DNA from 4 places in the Saliniradius amylolyticus genome. Region 4 is predicted to be linked to each of the others. Evidence: predicted binding sites of a transcription regulator. Region 4 holds the regulator's gene; each other region holds the start of a gene.

Evidence for each region. Region 4 encodes FNR, which switches genes on or off when oxygen is low (the NO sensors DNR and NnrR bind a similar motif). Its sites were predicted from a motif close to TTGATCTAGATCAA; they were not measured.
Region 1: a site for FNR is predicted at 1,429-1,442, ahead of HMF8227_RS05485 (GbsR/MarR family transcriptional regulator). Genes of this name have one in related genera too.
Region 2: a site for FNR is predicted at 1,162-1,175, ahead of HMF8227_RS14105 (Hsp20/alpha crystallin family protein). Genes of this name have one in related genera too.
Region 3: a site for FNR is predicted at 876-889, ahead of hemN (oxygen-independent coproporphyrinogen III oxidase). Genes of this name have one in related genera too.

What each region holds. Positions count from the first base shown of each region.
Region 1 covers NZ_CP029347.1:1,159,352-1,161,554, forward strand. The annotation lists gene HMF8227_RS05480 (efflux RND transporter periplasmic adaptor subunit) at 1-893, opposite strand, end outside; gene HMF8227_RS05485 (GbsR/MarR family transcriptional regulator) at 890-1,369, opposite strand; tRNA gene HMF8227_RS05490 (tRNA-Val) at 1,516-1,591, opposite strand; tRNA gene HMF8227_RS05495 (tRNA-Val) at 1,618-1,693, opposite strand; gene gltX (glutamate--tRNA ligase) at 1,970-2,203, shown strand, end outside.
Region 2 covers NZ_CP029347.1:3,027,136-3,029,338, forward strand. The annotation lists gene bfr (bacterioferritin) at 1-7, shown strand, start outside; gene bfr (bacterioferritin) at 18-485, shown strand; gene HMF8227_RS14105 (Hsp20/alpha crystallin family protein) at 628-1,050, opposite strand; gene fadA (acetyl-CoA C-acyltransferase FadA) at 1,239-2,203, opposite strand, start outside.
Region 3 covers NZ_CP029347.1:3,177,820-3,180,022, reverse strand. The annotation lists gene HMF8227_RS14765 (metal-dependent hydrolase family protein) at 1-846, opposite strand, end outside; gene hemN (oxygen-independent coproporphyrinogen III oxidase) at 949-2,203, shown strand, end outside.
Region 4 covers NZ_CP029347.1:1,571,587-1,573,789, forward strand. The annotation lists gene HMF8227_RS07375 (sulfite exporter TauE/SafE family protein) at 1-512, shown strand, start outside; gene fnr (fumarate/nitrate reduction transcriptional regulator Fnr) at 548-1,294, shown strand; gene uspE (universal stress protein UspE) at 1,635-2,203, shown strand, end outside.

The DNA of each region.
Region 1 (2,203 bases), 410 kb from region 4:
ACCCCTAATTCGCCATTGGTATTCAGGCTTATCAGGGCAGGGGAAACAAAATGAGCCTGCACCTGCTCGGTGGGGATGGTTAGCTTAGCGCTGACGCCGCCGGGCAGGGCATGGTCGGCGTTATCCAGCTCCACCTCAATGGCAAAGGTGCGCGTATTGGTATTGGCTTTGGGAGCGATATAGCGAATGGGACCGCTGTCTTTGTAACCGGTGGCCAGTTCCACCTGCACCGTTTTGCCTGGTTTGACCCGGCCAATGTGCTGCTGAGCAATATCGGCGCGGATCACCAGTGGGTCGTTATCCACCAGGCGGATGACGCCCTGATTGGCGACAACAAACTCGCCTTGCTCCACCATAAAACGCTCGATCACACCGCTAAAGGGGGCGCGAATTTCGGTGCGTTGAATGTCCAACTCAATGGCGGCCAGATCGGCTTTGGCTTTTTCAACGGCGGCTCTGGCCTGCTGCAGGCTAAGCTCGGATTGATAGTTGTCTTTTTTCAGTGTTTCGAACGAAGCCAGTTGGCTGCGCGCCTCTGCCAGTGCCGCCTGTGCCTTGGACAAGCGCGCCTGACGGTCATCCATGGCTATGCGAGCCAGTACCTGTCCCTGCTTCACCTGATTGCCTTCGTCGACCAGTATCTGCCGTATTTGGCCGGAGGTTTCAGCCTTGATGGCGACTTCTCGCTCAGGCTCGGCAGAACCATGGGCCTTAATTTCGCGGGTTATGGTCTGTGCTGAGCGTTGTTCCGCCTGTACCGTTAGTGCTGGAGCTGCGCTTTTCTGCTTATCCTCCGATGAAGCCTGACCCTCTGAATCGCTGAACACGCCAAGGAGCATCCAGACTATCAAGGCTCCGGCTAATCCGGCGGCCATCCAAATAGAGCGGTTCATAATTTCACCTCCTTGATGCGTTCAACGGAAAGCTCCGCCAGCTCCTGAAACATTGATTCGATATGACGGCAAAAGCACTGATAAAACTGCTCAAGTTCCTGCAAACGAGGTTGGCTGCCTGAATACGCCACAGGTAAGTCTCGTCGGGTTTGTTGAATGAGTTCAATGGCCGTATTGGTGCGCTGGGCGATGCCCCGTAACAGTTCCGAGTAGGGGGCGTGTTTTAGCTGAAAGTAATCCTGACGCTGACCGGGCTGGGTGAGCCGTTCGATAAGACCCAGGTTTTCCAGTAAACGGGTATTAGTGCTGACACTGCCTTTACTGATGTGAAGCTCTTCAGCCAGTTCGGCAAAACTGTGTGGACCTTCGGCTAAGATCAAAAAGGCGAAAATACGTCCGGCGATGCGAGGCATGCCTTCGGCTTCCACTAATAAGCCCATACGCTCAATAAAATGGGCGGCGACATCGTTTTTCATATTGGGGCGTTGGTTTTTGTTTAGTTCGTTCAGTCTAGACTAAACATATTGATCCTGATTAGATTTGGATCAACAGGAAACGAAAACAATACGAATGAATGCGTAAAGTTCTTAAAGAGGAATGAAACGGTATCTGTACAAAGAAATGGTGGGTGGTACTGGGTTCGAACCAGTGACCCTCGCCTTGTAAGGGCGATGCTCTCCCAGCTGAGCTAACCACCCACATAAAGTGGAATCAGAACAACAAATGGTGGGTGGTACTGGGTTCGAACCAGTGACCCTCGCCTTGTAAGGGCGATGCTCTCCCAGCTGAGCTAACCACCCACTTGTTGTCTGCCTTGCTAAGTTGCCTCGGCAAGTGGGGGCGTATTATAGGGAGCCCGAAAAAGGAGTCAACACAATTTTTGAAAAAGCTGTTTGAGTGCATAAAAAGCGCGCAGATTGAGCTTTTCTGATGGTTATACCATCAATATTGCCCATTTTGAGCGTTATTCTGGCGATGCAGTAAAACACCAGGACAGTCGAATAGGCGTAGGCGATGCAAGCTGATAAAATATCGGGCTAAATGATTTAACGACCTGCAACAGGATTCACTCGACTATGACCATTACCACTAGATTTGCTCCCAGTCCTACCGGCTACCTGCACGTTGGCGGAGCCAGAACGGCGTTGTACTCCTGGTTATATGCCAAGAGTCAGGGCGGCAAATTTGTCTTACGGATTGAAGATACCGATATCGAGCGCTCCACTCAGGAGGCCATCGACGCCATTTTAGAGGGCATGGAGTGGCTGGGACTGAATTGGGACGAAGGCCCTTATTATCAGACTCAACGC
Region 2 (2,203 bases), 1.5 Mb from region 4:
GGTGTAAGGAGGTAAAAATGAAAGGTAAACAGAAAATCATCGATGCCATGAACGGCCTGTTGGCCGCCGAGCTCGCGGCCATGGACCAGTACTTTCTGCATTCGGAAATGTATGCTGACTGGGGCCTGAGCAAACTGTTTGAACGTATTTCCCATGAGTTTGATGATGAAAAAGGGCACGCCAAGAAGCTGATCGAGCGTATCCTGTTTCTGGAAGGCACCCCAGACATTAAGAGTCGCACCCCGGTGCGCATCGGTAAGGATGTAGAGGAAATGCTGCGTTTCGATCTGGAACTGGAATACGAGGTCGGCACCGCCCTGCGCGACGCCATCCAGTTATGTGAACAGGAGCGCGACTACCAAACCCGGGAAGTACTGGAAGAGTTACTGGCCGACACCGAGGAAGACCACGCCTACTGGCTGGAACAGCAGCTACGCCTGATTAAGACCATCGGCAAAGCCAACTACCTGCAATCGCAGATGTAGATAACAACGCCTTTCCGCCAGGGAAAGGAAACCACATTCCCAGACCCTGTGCGACAAGGAAGCCGCATAGGAGCCCCCACGGAGGGGTTCACGGCGAGTCTGAGAATGCGGTTCCTTTTGCCTACACTAATCTCTTATGCCATCAGCCAATAGGGATCCGCTTGGCTTCCGGCTCGGACTGCTCTACCTTAGGCGCCTTAATGGTCAACAAACCGTCCTTAAAGTTGGCGCTGATGTCCCCCTGCTGCACATTGCTGCCCAAATTAAAGCTCCGGGTCAGCTTGCCATAACTACGTTCCTGGCGAATAACCTTACCTTCGGCCTCTTCCTTATTCTCTTGGTGAGCCTGGGCTTCCAGCGTGAGCACCCCATCCTGAAGCTGGATGTTAATGTCCTCTTTCTTCACCCCGGGCAACTCGGCCACTATGGTGTAATGGTCTTTGTTGTCGTGAATATCCACCTTGGGGGTAAAAAAGCTGCTTCGATCACCGCCTAGGGTGCTGGGCGCAAAGAAGTTATCGAAGAAGCGATCAAAATCGATACTGTTTCTGGGTAGTAAGTTCATAGCCACCTCCTGATTGTTACTGCTATTGGGTTTCTGCCTTTTTGGCATTGATTAAAATATAGCCAGCAACATCGACTTCAAGAGGCTTTATACAAATAAACTGGATGATTTTTGAGCTACATCAACTTCCTTAACACGGGTATAAAAAAAGCGCCCGAAGGCGCTTTCTCAAAAGCTTTGAATCAGGGTTAGACCCGTTCAAACACCGTGGCAATGCCCTGGCCCAAGCCAATGCACATGGTGGCCAGCCCCACGGATTTATTCTCCGATTCCATCAGGTTTAACAGGGTGGTAGAGATGCGCGCGCCGGAACAACCCAGCGGATGACCCAGTGCAATGGCCCCTCCGTTCAGGTTTACCTTTTCATCATACACATCCAGCCAGCCCAGTTGTTTAATACAAGACAACGCCTGAGCGGCAAAGGCCTCGTTAAACTCGGCAATCTCAATATCGTCCATGGTCATGCCTGCGGCTTTCAGTGCCTTCTGGGTCGCAGGTACAGGACCATAACCCATGATCGCGGCATCGCAACCTGCCACGCCCATCGAGCGGATCTTAGCTCGCGGCGTTAAGCCCAGTGCTTTGGCCTTGTCGGCCGACATTACCAGCATTGCCGAGGCGCCATCGGAAATAGCCGAGGAAGTACCCGCAGTCACCGAACCATTCACTGGATCGAATACCGGACGCAGCCCCGCCAGTGTTTCGGTTGTGGTATCGGGACGAATGACCTCGTCCTGATCGATCATCTTCAGTACCCCATCGGCATCATGACCTTCGGTGGCGACGATTTCATTCCAGCGGCCTTCCTGAGCCGCCTTAGCGGCACGCTGGTGCGAGCGGGCACCGAACTGGTCCTGCATCTCACGACTAATACCGTTTTGGCGGCCCAGCAGCTCAGCCGTCATGCCCATATTGCCCGACGCCTTGGCCGTATACTTAGCCAAACCGGGGTGGAAATCTACGTTAAAGGTCATAGGTACGTGGCCCATATGCTCCACCCCGCCGATCATATAGACTTCGCCTTTACCGACCATGATCCCACAAGCCGCATCGTGCAGCGCCTGCATTGATGAGCCACACAGACGGTTCACCGTCACCGCTGACGTTGTGCGTGGAATTCCGGTCAGTAACTGGGCGTTACGGGCGATATTAA
Region 3 (2,203 bases), 1.6 Mb from region 4:
ATGCTCTTTCATCAGCGCCATGGTTTCCTCATCCATATAGGTGCCATGTTCGATGGAGGTGACACCGGCCTTGATCGCGCGCTCCATGCCCTCCTTGCCATGGGCATGAACCGCAACGGTCATCTCATAGTCATTGGCGGTTTCGACGATGGCTGCGACTTCATCATTCATGAACTGAGGGTTCTGGCCGCTCTTTGCTACCGACAATACCCCGCCGGTGGCGGTGATTTTAATCAGATCGGCACCGTCCTTATATCGCTGACGCACCGCTTTACGGGCATCGGCAATACCGTTCATCACGCCCTCTTTCGGACCGGGATCGCCTTCAAAAATATCCGCAGTGCCATTCGTGGGATCGGCATGTCCGCCGGTGGTGGCGATGGATTTGGCCGCTGTAAAGATACGGGGTCCTTCGACCAGACCCTTGTTTATGGCGTCGCGCAATGCCACCGTTTCATTATACGCATCACCCAGATTACGCACCGTCGTAAAGCCTGCATCCAGTGTCTTGCCAGCGTAATACACGCCTTTTAGCGCATAGTCGGCTTCATTCTGAGTAAAGCCTTCCATGTAGGATCGGGGGCCAAACTGGGAGCTGATATGGGTGTGCATATCCATCAGTCCCGGCATCAGGGTGCTGTTTTTAAGATCCACCAGAGTGTCATCATCATCCGGGGTACGATAGCCGGAATGGATGGCTTTTATCCGGTTGCCAGCCACGACCACAGTCATATCACTGAGTAACTGGTCGTCTTGGGCGGTGATCAAGTGACCGGCATGAATATAGGTGTCGGCCATTACCGAGGTGCTCAGCAGCGCACTGAGGCACAAAAGCGTGTATTTCATTCTGTCGTCTCCGATGGGCTTGGTTATTATTGTGCCAGATCAACATAGAAGGATTCGCCCGCCTCTACAATAGCACTCATCGATAAACCAAGGTCATTGAACATGAATCAGTCCGGGACCAGGCCGTTGAATAAGTATGAGATCAACGGACCCAGATATACCTCCTATCCGACCGCATTGCAGTTAGGGCAATTCAATCGTGATACCATGCTGGATAGCTATCGCTCCAGCAACAACCCGGGGCTGTCGCTGTATTTGCATATTCCTTTTTGCCACTCCCCTTGCTACTACTGTGGCTGTAATAAGCTGATTACCCGAAACTCCAATAAGGCCAGCCGCTATCTGGATTATCTGTGTCGGGAAATTGCTACTCAGGGGTTGTTATTTGCCGATAAACCGGTGCATCAGATCCATTTCGGAGGCGGCACACCCACGTTTCTCAGCGATGAGCAGCTTCACCACATATTAACTACCTTAACTGAACAGTTTCGTGTGGATGAGGATGCCGAGATCAGCCTGGAGATCGACCCCAGAACGGTTGAAGTATCAAGACTTGATATTCTTAAATCTATGGGGATTAACCGCCTCAGCATTGGTGTACAGGACTTTCACCCACAAGTGCAGAAGGCCATCAACCGAGAGCAAGATGAACAACAGATCAGGGCCTTGATAGTGCGGGCTTATCAACTGGATTTTGCGTCTGTTAGTCTGGACCTGATTTATGGCCTGCCTCACCAGACGCCGCAAAGTTTTGCCGAGACCATCGATAAAGTTATCGAACTATCGCCGGATCGGTTGTCGGTCTTTCATTATGCCCACCTTCCAGAGCGTTTTGCGGCCCAGCGTAAAATCGATGAGACGGCGCTCCCTGACAGCGCTACACGGAAAAAGATCTTTGCCATCGCCAAACAAAAGTTGGTGGATGCCGGCTATCTGTGTATCGGCATGGATCATTTTGCCAAAGCCGACGACAGTCTTGCCATTGCCCAGCAAAACGGGCGTCTGCATCGCAACTTCCAGGGTTATACCACCCACGGTGATTGTGATTTATTGGGAATGGGCGTGTCGGCTATCAGTCAGGTCAACGATGTGATTGTTCAGAATGATAAAAGGCTCAAGGGCTACTACAACAGGCTGGACGACTTCGGCTTCGCTTTAGATAAAGGCTATCAGCTGAGTCAGGATGACCTGATACGGGCTGCGGTGATTCGTCAGTTAATTTGCCATTTTGATCTGACCTTTGCTGATATAGGCAACGCCTACGATATCGACTTTAGTCTGTATTTCGCCGAGGAATTAAGGCAGTTGGCCGTAATGCAGGAAGACGGGTTACTGTCTTTGGATGACCACAAAGTCT
Region 4 (2,203 bases):
TTGCCAGCTACACCCTGGCAGGCACCTTAGCGGGCGCCTTAGGTAGCACCGCGGGCGCGCATCTTCCTCTGGGACCTTATATTCTTAATACCATAAGTGGTTTATTACTGTTGGCCATGGGTCTGTACTTGGGCAACTGGTGGCGAGGACTGACGTATTTAGAACGGCTGGGAGGCAGAGTCTGGCGGCACATTGCCCCGCTGTCTAAGTCTTTGTTGCCATTTCGCTCACCGCTGGCTGCCTTGCCCTATGGGTTAGTCTGGGGATGGCTTCCCTGTGGATTGGTATATTCCACCTTAAGTTGGTCGGTCGCTTCTGGTTCCGCTATTCAAGGCGCCCAAATTATGCTGCTTTTCGGACTCGGTACGCTACCGACACTCATTGCGCTGGGAACACTCGGTCAGCAACTTCGGCAATGGCTAGGATTTCGGTGGGTACGTTCGACCTTAGCCCTGATATTAGTAATTTTTTCTTTGTGGGTACTTTTAAAGCCCTGGCTAGATTCGATATAGTGTGGAAAGAATAATATCAAGGTATAAAATCCGGTATGTCCAAGTTTTCCAGCGGTACCATTCACTGTCAGAACTGTAGCTTCAGTCAACTCTGTTTGCCCTTCTCGTTAAGTGAAAACGAAATGGCCAAGCTGGATGATATTATTCAGCGTAAACGCCCATTCCAGAAAAACGACACCCTGTTTCAATCGGGTGACCCGCTGACTAACTTATACGCGGTGCGAACCGGGACCTTCAAAACCTATACTGTCACTCCCGATGGTGAAGAACAGATTATTGGCTTTCATCTTCCCGGCGATGTGGTGGGTTTTGATGCCATTCAAAATAGTGCCCACCGCAGTACGGCTATGGCGTTAGAGACCGCCATGGTTTGTGAAATCCCCTACTCCACGCTGGAGAACCTCAGTGGCGATCTACCGCGATTGCGCCAGCAGGTAATGCGCATGATGAGCCAGGAGATTTTCGCCGATCAGGAGATGTTCCTGTTACTGAATAAACGTACCGCCACTCAACGGTTGGCTTTCTTCCTGTCACAGCTGGGTCGACGCTATGGCGAACGAGGCTTTTCGGCAAAGGAATTCAGACTGACCATGACCCGTGCCGAGATTGGTAACTTCCTGGGGTTGACGGTAGAAACCATCAGTCGCCTGCTAACTCGCTTCCAGCAGGAAGGCTTGATCCAGGTGGATGGCAAGCTTATTACCTTGCTGGACCCACGGCGACTGGAACAGAGTGTTGAGAACGTGGCGGCGCTGAAAAACCCCAATACACAAGCGTCCTAGTGTTAAGGGGTTTTTTACCCCTTTAATCATCTTTTTTGATGCCGTAAGAGCCACTCAGCTGCATTTAGCGCAGTCAGTGCGGCTTGTCACCGTAAGATACAGAACGGTGTTCTGGCATTCGCGCTTGCTTGGTTGAAATCACTTTCCCGCTTACGGCGCCTCTGAATTTCTCCTCCGCCCTTGCCCGCAAAGAACACGCCCAATCACCATGGCGACGCCGTTCTTAAAGCTCTCAGGCTTGATCCACCGCAAATTCAGACTATTGGCGAAAACTCCCTTTTGAACATACACTTAATGCCAGTTGTTTAACTTGCTATTAGCTGAGTAAGGTATTTAAAGGATGCTGGATTTCAATAATATTTTGGTGGTGGTCGACCCGACTGTCGAGCAGCAAAAGGCACTAAACCGAGCGGTCGAGCTGGCCAAGAAAACCGGGGCGGACATCACCGCCTTTTTGACCATTTATGACTTTTCTTACGAGATGACCACCATGCTGTCGGTGGAAGAACGAGAAACCATGCGACAGGCAGTGGTAGATGATCGCACCGAGTGGTTGAGTGAACTCATTACCAGCCAGGTTCAGGACGACAGTATCACTGTTAAAGCAAAAGTGGTTTGGCATAACCGTCCCTATGAAGCCATCGTTCATGAGGCTCTGGAACATCAGTATGATCTGATCGTTAAAGGCACTCACCAACACAGTGCACTTAAGTCAGTGATCTTCACGCCTACTGACTGGCATCTGTTGAGAAAATCCCCTGTTCCGGTACTGCTGGTTAAGGATCATGACTGGCGTGATCAGGGCCATATCCTGGCCGCAGTGAATGTGGGTACCGAGGACGAGGAACATGCCAAGTTAAATGACAAAATCGCCACTACTGCCAAGGCTTATGCCGATACACTGAATGC